DNA from 2 places in the Aureispira sp. CCB-E genome. Region 1 is predicted to be linked to the other one. Evidence: riboswitches for the same ligand, from Rfam matches in the RefSeq annotation. Region 1 holds a riboswitch; the other holds the start of a gene.
What was found. Region 1 has a riboswitch for S-adenosylmethionine ahead of QP953_RS28655 (OsmC family protein). Riboswitches for the same ligand answer to the same signal wherever they lie in the genome.

Region 2: it holds a riboswitch for S-adenosylmethionine, as region 1 does, so the genes downstream of both, QP953_RS01565 (homoserine dehydrogenase) here and QP953_RS28655 (OsmC family protein) in region 1, are expected to answer to the same signal.

The regions. Positions count from the first base shown of each region.
Region 1 covers NZ_CP133671.1:6,634,798-6,639,936, reverse strand. The annotation lists gene QP953_RS25770 (tetratricopeptide repeat protein) at 1-725, opposite strand, end outside; gene metX (homoserine O-acetyltransferase) at 745-1,785, opposite strand; gene QP953_RS25760 (trans-sulfuration enzyme family protein) at 1,791-2,996, opposite strand; partial or broken gene QP953_RS28655 (OsmC family protein) at 3,069-3,278, opposite strand; SAM riboswitch class I at 3,673-3,757, opposite strand; gene QP953_RS25755 (glycosyltransferase family 2 protein) at 3,909-4,733, opposite strand; gene QP953_RS25750 (enoyl-ACP reductase) at 5,025-5,139, opposite strand, start outside.
Region 2 covers NZ_CP133671.1:389,013-394,151, reverse strand. The annotation lists gene QP953_RS01575 (hypothetical protein) at 163-1,122, shown strand; gene QP953_RS01570 (ATP-binding cassette domain-containing protein) at 1,115-1,816, shown strand; SAM riboswitch class I at 1,993-2,105, shown strand; gene QP953_RS01565 (homoserine dehydrogenase) at 2,275-3,519, shown strand; gene QP953_RS01560 (hypothetical protein) at 3,730-4,242, opposite strand; gene QP953_RS01555 (M1 family metallopeptidase) at 4,391-5,139, opposite strand, start outside.

The DNA of each region.
Region 1 (5,139 bases):
TACTTTCCCATTTTATTAAACGTATATCCTCTATTGTTATAACCTAGTGGATCATCGCTTTGCAGTTCAATAAAGCGATTGTAGTCCTCAATTGCCGCTTCATAATCAGCTTTCATCTCGTAGGCATCGCCACGTTTGATAAATGCATCTGCATAATTAGGGACTGACTCAATAATTCTATCCAATTCATCAATGGCCATATCATAAGCCTCCATATCATAAAAACAGGCTGCTTTTTGGTAAAAACAATCGGTATTATCTTCTTCTAACTCAATCGCCGCATCAAAGTCGGCCAATGCTGCTTCATAATTGGCTATCGTATTATAAGAAATACCACGATTGTAATACAAGGTAGCAGAATTAGCTTGCAATTGAATCGCAGTGGAATAACTTTCAATGGCTTTTTCCTCTTGCCCCAAAGCAGAAAAAAGAATGCCTTGACAATTGTGTGCTCTAAAGGAGTTTGGAACTAACTCTAGTGCTTTGTCTAAGTCACTTTGTGCTGCTGGGTAATTTTCCAATTCACAATGTGCAAAAGCTCTCTCGGTATACGCTGTCGCATTTTCAGGATTCGCCTCGATGACCTTGGTAAAATCTTCAATAGCCCCTTTGTAGTTTTGTTGCTCGACTTTTTCAATGCCTTGATTTAGAATTTCGTCAGCTGTTACAAAATTAGAACAAGCAAAGAGTCCTGTTAGGATAAAAAATAATAGAATGATTTTCATAAGAATGGTTTTAGGAAACTTAATAGTTTGCCCTCAGTCGTTTAAAGTGTTCTTCCAAAATAGTATTAATTTGTGAGACTTCAATTAAAAATCCATCATGACCAAATTTTGAGTCGATTTCATAATAAACACTTTTGGGCAAATGTCGCGTTAAAAACTGCTGCTCAGACACAGGAATTAACAAGTCACTCGTAATCCCAATAACAGACACAGGAATATTGAGATTTGCCAAAACAGTTTCGACTGGAGCTCTATCTCGACCAATATGATGCGTATCTAGACATTTAGACAAATGCCAATAACAATGTGCGTGAAAGCGTTGGGCTAGTTTTTCGCCTTGATAACGGACATACGAAGCGGCACGATGTTGATCGAGTTTGGGCGTATCATCTGTTTGGGTTTGGATATAGGCATTGATGGTTCGGTAAGAAATAAGCCCTAAGGCTCTCGCTGTTTTTAAGCCCATGGAGCCAGCTGATGGACTGTCCTCTTGCCAAGTAGCATCTGTTTCTAATGCCATTCGTTGCGCTTCGTGAATGGCAATACTCCAAGCCGTTTCTCGTGCACTAGTTGCCAACAAGACCAAACTTTTGAGCACATTAGGAGCCGCAAGCGCAAATTCTAAAGCTTGATGTCCTCCAAAAGAGCCTCCAAGCCCCATCATTACGGTAGAAATACCTAAATGTTGACGTAGTAAATGGTGTACTTGTACGACATCTCGAACCGTAAATGAAGGAAATTCAATGCCATAAGCTAAGCCAGTTGTAGGATTAATAGAGCGAGGGTTCGTTGTGCCATAAAAAGAACCCAAGACATTGGCACAAACAATAAAATGTTTGTCAGGATTGACAAGTGTATTGTCTCCTACCACACCTTGCCACCAATCCGTAGGATCAGAGTTTGCTGTTAAAGCATGAAAAACCCAAACAACATTATCTTTGGCTGCATTGAGTGTCCCAAAAGTATGATAGGCAATCTCTAGTTCGACTAAATGCCCGCCTTGTTCTAGGTTAAAACCTTGTTGATATTTGTAAATTTGTACGTTTTTTGGATAAATCATACTGGTTATTTAGATTTTTCTAAAGCTTGATTAATATCATTAATAAGGTCATCTAAATGTTCTAAGCCTACAGAAAAGCGAATCAAACCATCTAAAATGCCAACGGCTTCTCGATCAGTTGTACTGAGCTTAGAATGTGTGGTAGACGCAGGATGTGTGGCAATGGTTCTAGTATCCCCTAGGTTGGCTGTTAAAGACAACAGTTCTAAAGCGTCCAAGAATCGGCGACCACGTTCTAAGCCTCCTTTTACAATACAAGTAAATAGACCTCCTCCTAACTTCATTTGGCGTTTGGCTAAATCAAACTGAGGATGTGAAGGGAGATGAGGATATTTAACCGATTCTATTTCTGGGTGATGTTCTAGATAACTAGCCAGCGCATAGGCATTGTCACAATGGCGTTCCATGCGAACAGCTAGTGTCTCTAAACTTTTGGATAATATCCAAGCATTAAATGGTGAGATAGAAGGTCCTGTCCGACGAGCAAAGGCATAAACTTTGGCAACCAGTTCTTTTTTGCCCAATACCAAACCACCTAAAACCCTTCCTTGTCCATCGATCCATTTGGTAGCAGAGTGAACGACTAAATCTGCCCCATAGTCACTAGGTCGCTGCAAGTAAGGAGTAGCAAAGCAGTTATCGATATTAAGCAATATGTTGTGTTTTTTTGTTAATTTCCCTAACCATTCTAAATCAATAAAATCTAAGGCGGGATTAGAGGGTGTTTCGGCAAACAACATCTTCGTGTTGGGCTGTATTGCGGCTTCCCATGTTTCGAGCTGGTCAATGTCTACATAAGTATAGTCCACGCCCCATTCGGGTAAAATTTCTGTGATAATACGGTGTGTATTTCCAAAAACAGAGCGGCAAGCAATTAAGTGATCTCCTTTTTTGAGAAAAGGAGCGAGTGAGGCAAAGATAGAAGACATTCCCGAAGCAGTTGCAAACCCATCTTCAGTACCTTCTAACAAACACATTTTTTGAATGAATTCACTAGCATTTGGATTGGAAAAACGAGAATAAATGTGTGCTTCTTCTTCTCCTGCAAAGACGGCTCTAGCTTGTTCGGCATTTTCAAAGGTAAAGCTAGAAGTCAAGTACAATGGAGCCGAGTGTTCTCTGTTGTGCGTTGGTGCTGTTTGTGTTCGAATTGCCAACGTTTCTGCTTTATAAGTTGTTGATGTTACTTTTTTAGGGGAGGCAGGAACCAATTCATAGCTGTAATTGATAGCAGCCGTTTCTTTTAAAATATGATAGACAGAGCAATATTTATCTACGGTTAAATCAATTGCCTTTTGAAGCTTTTTCTCATCAACTGTTCCTGTTATGATAATTTTTACCTCAATATCTTTAAAAATGGCAGGAACAGCTTCGGTGTCTCTATTGGCTTCAATTTCTATTTGGAAGTCTATGATTTCTTGACGTTGCTTTTTTAAGATACTAATAATATCAATGGCAGAGCAACCACCGAGCCCTGCTAGTAAAGATTCCATAGGGCGGAATCCCTTATTTTGACCACCAATAGAAGGCGCTGCATCTAATTCTAAGCGAGCACCCGATTCGTTTTGTGCTAAAAAATGATAAAAATCATTTTGTCGATTTAATGTGATTTTCATAAAAAAAAGTTTACATTACTTCGTGGGAAAATCGCATCAGTTTGATTATCAATAGAGTATGCTTTTTGTTGCTTAATTTCTTAAAGGTTTGAGAATCAAACTGATGCAAAGATGCTTTTTTAGGTTTTTACAAAAAAGCTAAAAAATCCACGAAGTACTAAGTTTAGTAACGATAGAAATATCATCATTATCGAGAAAATGAAAAACGCTTCTAACAGATAAAGTTAGAAGCGTTTGGTATAGTAGATTATCAGTAGATATCAAGCTTTCTAACTTATCTGTCTTGAGTTAGCACCTTACTAAAGCAGGTTGCCAAGGCTTCTAAGGGCAAGTCCCTCCACCTTTCTCGATAAGTAATAAATGCGAAGCTAAGGAGTAGTTGTGACACTACCAAGTTATTGGAGTGAAAATAGCAAATCTCCCAACGGATAATAGGTATAGGTTATGGTTAATTGTCATGCCAATGAAGGCAAATAGGTTTAACCTAATATAGAATTGTAATAGGACTTATAATCCTAAGACTAGCTTAAAGAAGGCTAAAGAGCCTGCAATTAGCATCATAAAAAGTAGAAACAAAATTCCTACAAAAAATACATTTTTTATAGTTCTAACAGGGTTGAATTTAGCAATGCAATAGATAGCTCGAACGCCATCTTTCCAATTGATTTTTTTGCCTTCTGCAAAGGTTCTCCCATAATAAGAAATGCCAACTTCATACACTCTAATATCTGGAATACGCGCCATTTTAGCCGTTACCTCTGGCTCAAAACCAAATCGTTTTTCTTTCAGATCCAAACTTTGAACCATTTTAGTATTAAACATTTTGTAACACGTTTCCATGTCTGTTAGATTCAAATTGGTATTCATATTTGATAAAAAGGTCAATAGTTTGTTGCCGATACTATGCCAAAAGAATAGAATGCGGTGTGGGTTGCCTCCCATGAATCTAGAGCCATAAACGACATCTGCATTTCCATTTAAAATAGGCTTGAGCAGAATATTGTACTCTTCAGGATCATATTCCAAGTCGGCATCTTGAATGACAAGATATTCTCCTGTAGCTTTAGATATTCCCGTATGCAAGGCAGCCCCTTTCCCTTTGTTTTTTTGATGTTTGAAATATTGAATGTCGAGTGTTGGATTTTCGTTTATATATTGTTGAATAGCTGCTTCTGTATTATCGGTAGAACAATCGTTGATAATCAAAATTTCTTTCTGAATGCCTTGGGCTAAATGTACTGCTTTTACTTTGTTTAGAATCAAATGAATGGTTGCCCCTTCATTGTAAGCAGGAATGACAATGGATAGCGTACTGATGGTTGGTAGTTGCATTATGATTGAGTAAAACGATTTGTAAATAAATACTTTAAGTGCTTAAATACCTAAATAACGATTGTCATGTACTAATCGTGCAGTGATTTATGGTTGAAAATAGGAATTAATGTCCATATTTCAAAAGACAGTTATCTCATTCATAGATATGACAAGGATGAGTTGGATATGTTACACACAAACAGCCCAATAGGATTAAAAAATGCAATTGCTATATTTGGCAATTGCATTTTGTATGATTTATAAACTTATTCTTATTCAGGCGAATAAGAGTCGTTCCTTTGTGGTTTTTTATTTATTCAAAATAGCAGGATTCATTCCCATATTAGAGAAACCGCCATCGTGATATAAATTTTGCATCGTGACATAACGAGTATAGTCAGAGAATAACGAAACACAGTATTGA
Region 2 (5,139 bases), 1.1 Mb from region 1:
TCATTATTTTCTTGTCCATAAAGTCTGATTTTTAGTCCATTCGTCGATGAACTCGATTCGTTTAACTAAAAATATAGTTAAGCTATGTTAAAATTATTCTGCTCTAAAAAAGTCTTCTTTAATTCGTAACTACAAACCAATAACACTGAACGCCTTTTGTATATGTTACCGATTATTCATCAATACCTTAACTTTCGAGTTAAACAAATATTTAGAATCCTCAAAGACATTGGCATTGGACACCTAATCCTCCTTGCCCCCATCTTATTTGTTGCTATTTTGGGAGTCTTACAATTAGTTTTAACCAGTCAAAATGGAGGAATTGCACTTGTTCTTCTTTTCTCTTGGGTAGGAACACATTGGAATCGCAAAGACCGTTTTTTCTTAGAGCAACTGACCATTCCTATTGCTATTTTTTTCAGTTTAGACTATTTTATCGCAAATAGCTTTTTCATTTTTACCTTTATTCTCTGGGGGAAATGGCAAAACTTGATTATTCTATCATTTGGTCTTCTTATTTTATCCTTTATAAAACCACCTTATCACAAAGGAATCAACAAAAAAGGGCTTCCTGTTTTTTCGTTTGAATGGATACCTATTGAGTTGTTTGAATGGCGTACTGGATTGCGTAAAAGTGCCTTTACATTTATTCTGATATACATGCTGGGGTTAGGATTTAGTTTTTATCCTATCACCACTCCTATTTTTGTGTTATTAATGGCATTAGGAGCAACAACTTTTTTCCAATTTTTTGAACACAAAGATTTATTATTAGCCGTCAATTATGACAAAAAATTATTAGAAAAAAAGACGATAGGCAGTTTAGTAATTTTCAACTTTTTGATGCTTCCTCATTACTTACTCTTTGCTCTATTCAATCCTTATCCCAAGCACTTAATTGCGTTGTTGATTGTTGCTATTATTGCTCAATTAATCATCACTTTTTCTATTGTCATGAAATACAAAAGTTATAGCTTTCACCAATACAAGTTACACAATAGCCTTCCTTTGGCTATTTTTGTAGGCTGCTGGACCATTCCCTTTTTGTGGCCAATTCCTGTTCTTATGATTATTCGCTTTTGGAAAAAAGCCAAAGAAAATTTAATTTATCACTATGCTTAATATAAAAAATTTAACCGTTTCTTACCAAAAAGATTGCATTCTAAATGCTTTAAACATTCAGTTTCATTCTGGAGAAATTCATGGCATATTAGGCATGAACGGAGCAGGTAAAAGCACTTTTTTTAATAGTATTTATGGAATAAAATCCATTGATAGTGGCGAGTGCCTGTACCAAGAAGAATGGGTCAACAGCAGCCAAGTTGCCTTTATGCAAACCCATACTTATTTTTATCCTTACATGAAAGGAATAGAGTACCTTGAACTAATGAGAAAACAAAATCCTGCTTTCGATCCTTTCCATTGGAATCAAATCTTTGAGTTACCCCTTCACCAATTGATAGAAAACTATTCTACAGGCATGAAAAAGAAATTGGTTTTTATGGGAGTTTTGGCGCAAGATAAGCCCATCCTAATTTTGGATGAACCTTTTAATGGAGTGGATATCGAAAGCAATGAAAAAATCATTCAGATACTAGAGCATTTACGCCAAAAAGGGCGTTTGATTTTACTTTCATCTCATATTATTCATTCTTTGACAGATTGTTGTGATAAAGTAAGTTATTTAAAAAATGGCCAATTTGCTCGAACCTATTTGAAAGAGGATTTTAGCGAATTACAGTTTCTAGTTAAAGAATTAGTGCAACAAGACGTAGCCAATGTTCTAAATTCCTTGGACAAAAACAAACAAAACTAAACAACTCTTAATCAACAACTTAATGTTTAAAATTTCATATCAAAATAAACTCAAAAATGTTAACAAAACGTTAATAAAAAAAGTTTTACTTGGATTTATAGTTTATTTTGCTCTATCTTTGTGTCAACAAAAACAGAAAGTTCAATTCAAAATATAAAGAATAACATCTTTATACATTCTTATCAAGAAAGGTGGAGGGAATAGGCCCTGCGAAACCTTGGCAACCTACCCATTTTGGGAAAGGTGCCACATCCTTCTCTATAATTTTATTATAAGAGATAGATAAGTTGCAATTTAGAGCATCATATAAATTTTATAAAACGCTCTTCTAGCACTTGTCTAGGAGAGCGTTTTTTTTGATGGTGCGCACATCTAAAATAATGATCTTCTTGACATTTTCTCGGTAAGTAATGAATATGAATTTTAATTTAATAACAAACTGAGAAAAGAAAAACGACATGAGTAATACGATATTAAAATTAGGCATTTTTGGATTCGGTTGTGTTGGTCAGGGCTTACACAATGTCCTTTCCCAAACAAAAGGAATCAATGCAACGATTGAAAAAATTTGTATCAAACATCCCAATAAGAAACGTTCTTTAGATGCTTCCTTTTTCACCACCAATCCTTCAGACATACTAGACAACCCCAATATTGATGTGGTTGTTGAACTAATTGATGATTCTGATGCGGCATATCATATTGTCAAAGAAGCTTTAATTAAAGGCAAAGCTGTCGTTAGTGCCAATAAAAAGCTAATTGCTGAACACTTAGAAGAACTTCTATTTTTGCAAAGCAAACACGAAACACCTCTCCTTTACGAAGGTTCTGTCTGTGGAAGTATACCTATTATTCGCAATTTAGAGGAGTATTATGATAATGATTTATTAAGTTCTGTTTCGGGTATTTTTAATGGTTCTACTAATTATATCTTATCCAAAATGCGCCATGATGGGCTTGATTTTGAGGTTGCATTAAAAGAAGCTCAAGACAAAGGTTTTGCAGAGTCAGACCCAAGTTTGGATGTTGGAGGCTTTGATGCTAAGTATAAACTCTGTATTACTCTATTACATGCTTTTGGTTTGCTTGTTCGCCCTGAAAATATTTTGAACATTGGCATCCAAAATTTGAGTGATCAAGATGTAAATTATGCCTCTCAAAACAATCAAAATATTAAACTAGTTGTGCATGGACAAAAACAAGGACAACACATATCTGCCTTTGTAATACCGACTTTTGTATCGGCAGATAATCCTCTTACCAATGTGCATAATGAATTCAACGGAATCGTCCTAGAATCTGCCTTTGCCAATCAACAGTTTTTTGGAGGAAAAGGAGCAGGAAGCGATCCTACGGGCTCTGCTGTTTTATCCGATATTAGTGCGTTGACCTATGGGTACAAATATGAGTATAAAAAACTCCATCAAAATACAGTTGTCACTTATTCTACCAAACAACTCTTAGAAGTTTATGTCCGCTATCAAGATAAAAATGTTGTCCAATGGGGTGATTTTGAATCTATTAATCAACGATTTGAATCGAAATCGTACAACTATGTCATCGGCACTGTTTATTTAGAGCAGTTGTTACAGGAAGAATGGGCGTTAAATCCTACTATTTCTATTGTGCTCAAATCTATTGTAGGAGAAGCAATACATGACGTTGCTGAACAAAATAAGGATGCGGTTTTAGAATCCGCTTAAAATAAAAAGAGCAAGGTTGAAGTTTCGGTTAAAGTTCTTCAAACATGCTCATGGGAATGGATTAGAAATCCATCGATTCGTTCTCTTTGGATGTCAATTCATTCCTTTTAAAAAATACGTATTTGCCAAATTAGTTAGTTAGTTAGTTAGTTAGTTAGTATACAGAACCCATCTTCAGCTGTGGTAACTGAAGATGGTTCTGTATTTTTTTTATTGGCGAGTTGTTATTTTTAAGGTATATGCTCCAGTGCTATTCTCATCCAATCCCGTTACAGCCACAATAACATGCGTTTTTACAGAACCTGCCTTCATCATGATACGATCCAACTCTCCTGATGGTTTTGCACTTGACTGACATCCTGACTTAGATACATTTTCTAAATACGGAGGCACATCAAAACGTTGGGCATCAATCATGTACCCATACAAACTCATATCGTTGTTGGTACTTACTTCTACTAGAACTTTTGTATTGGCTGGCACTTCAAACGCATACAAACGATGATGTCCGCTAAAGTATCGTTTTTGAGCTTCTGTAAAACAACTTACAGAACCACGCATACCAAAACGCAAATCAATAAAACGACCTTCTGACAAATCTCCTTTAACGGTTTTTGTTTTATTTAATTCTACGTCCAAAACCTTGACATAATCTGGAAATTGAGCATTGGCGGTCACAATCATAGCTGCCATTAATAGAAGTGTAGCGATAAATGATTTCATTTTTTAAGCTTATTTTAATGATTAAATATAATGGTGGGGTACATTTTGATCGTATTACTAATAGACTAAGGTACAACAATTTTATTAAAAAATTAACCACCCCATTCAGCAGCTATTTTATAAAAATACTGTATTGTGCCACTTTTTTCTAAAAGTCAAATTCCTCTACCACTCTACTAGGCTTTAGTCTACTCAAATTGAAACTGAATGTAATACGACGATAAAATTCATTTCCTGTAAATGATTTAATTTTATTTTCAATAGAATCAGTCCCAAATAATGGCAAGTAAATCCCCGCAGCACCATCCCAAATATCCAACATCAATCCACCACTTATCATCAAACCATCCATCAAACTAGGATTCGGTATAGAGCCGTCAGAAATATGATGGTATCCTATATCCAAAAAAGGTTTTAATCGGATAAACCTAGTTCTGAATGGTAATTTGATTGGAATGTCTGATTTCAAATTCATAGAGAAAATAAAGGTATTACTTGCCCCTGCCCCTATAATCGGCTCAATTGCTGTTTTAAAACCTCCTTCTCTAAGAGAAATTTGTTGTGCCAAAACATTTTCTGTTTCTTGGCGCCCCATAATATGATCATCGTAATGATAGTCCGTACGATTTCCTGCTATTAGCAACAACGGGAATTTACCAAAACGGCGATCAGTATGCATCAAAAAACCACCTGTAAATATCCTTAGATCAACTCCCCACAAACGACTATACATAAATTTGAAATTAGCTTCCAAACTTAATTTTAAATAATGCTGCCTCCCATCTATAACATCATCATAGTTCGCATATTCTAAGGTTGTTAATAAACTTAATGGTGCTTGAGCTTGTTTGTTGGTATAATAATGACTTAGACGATGTGTACTTCTCCACGTTGCTA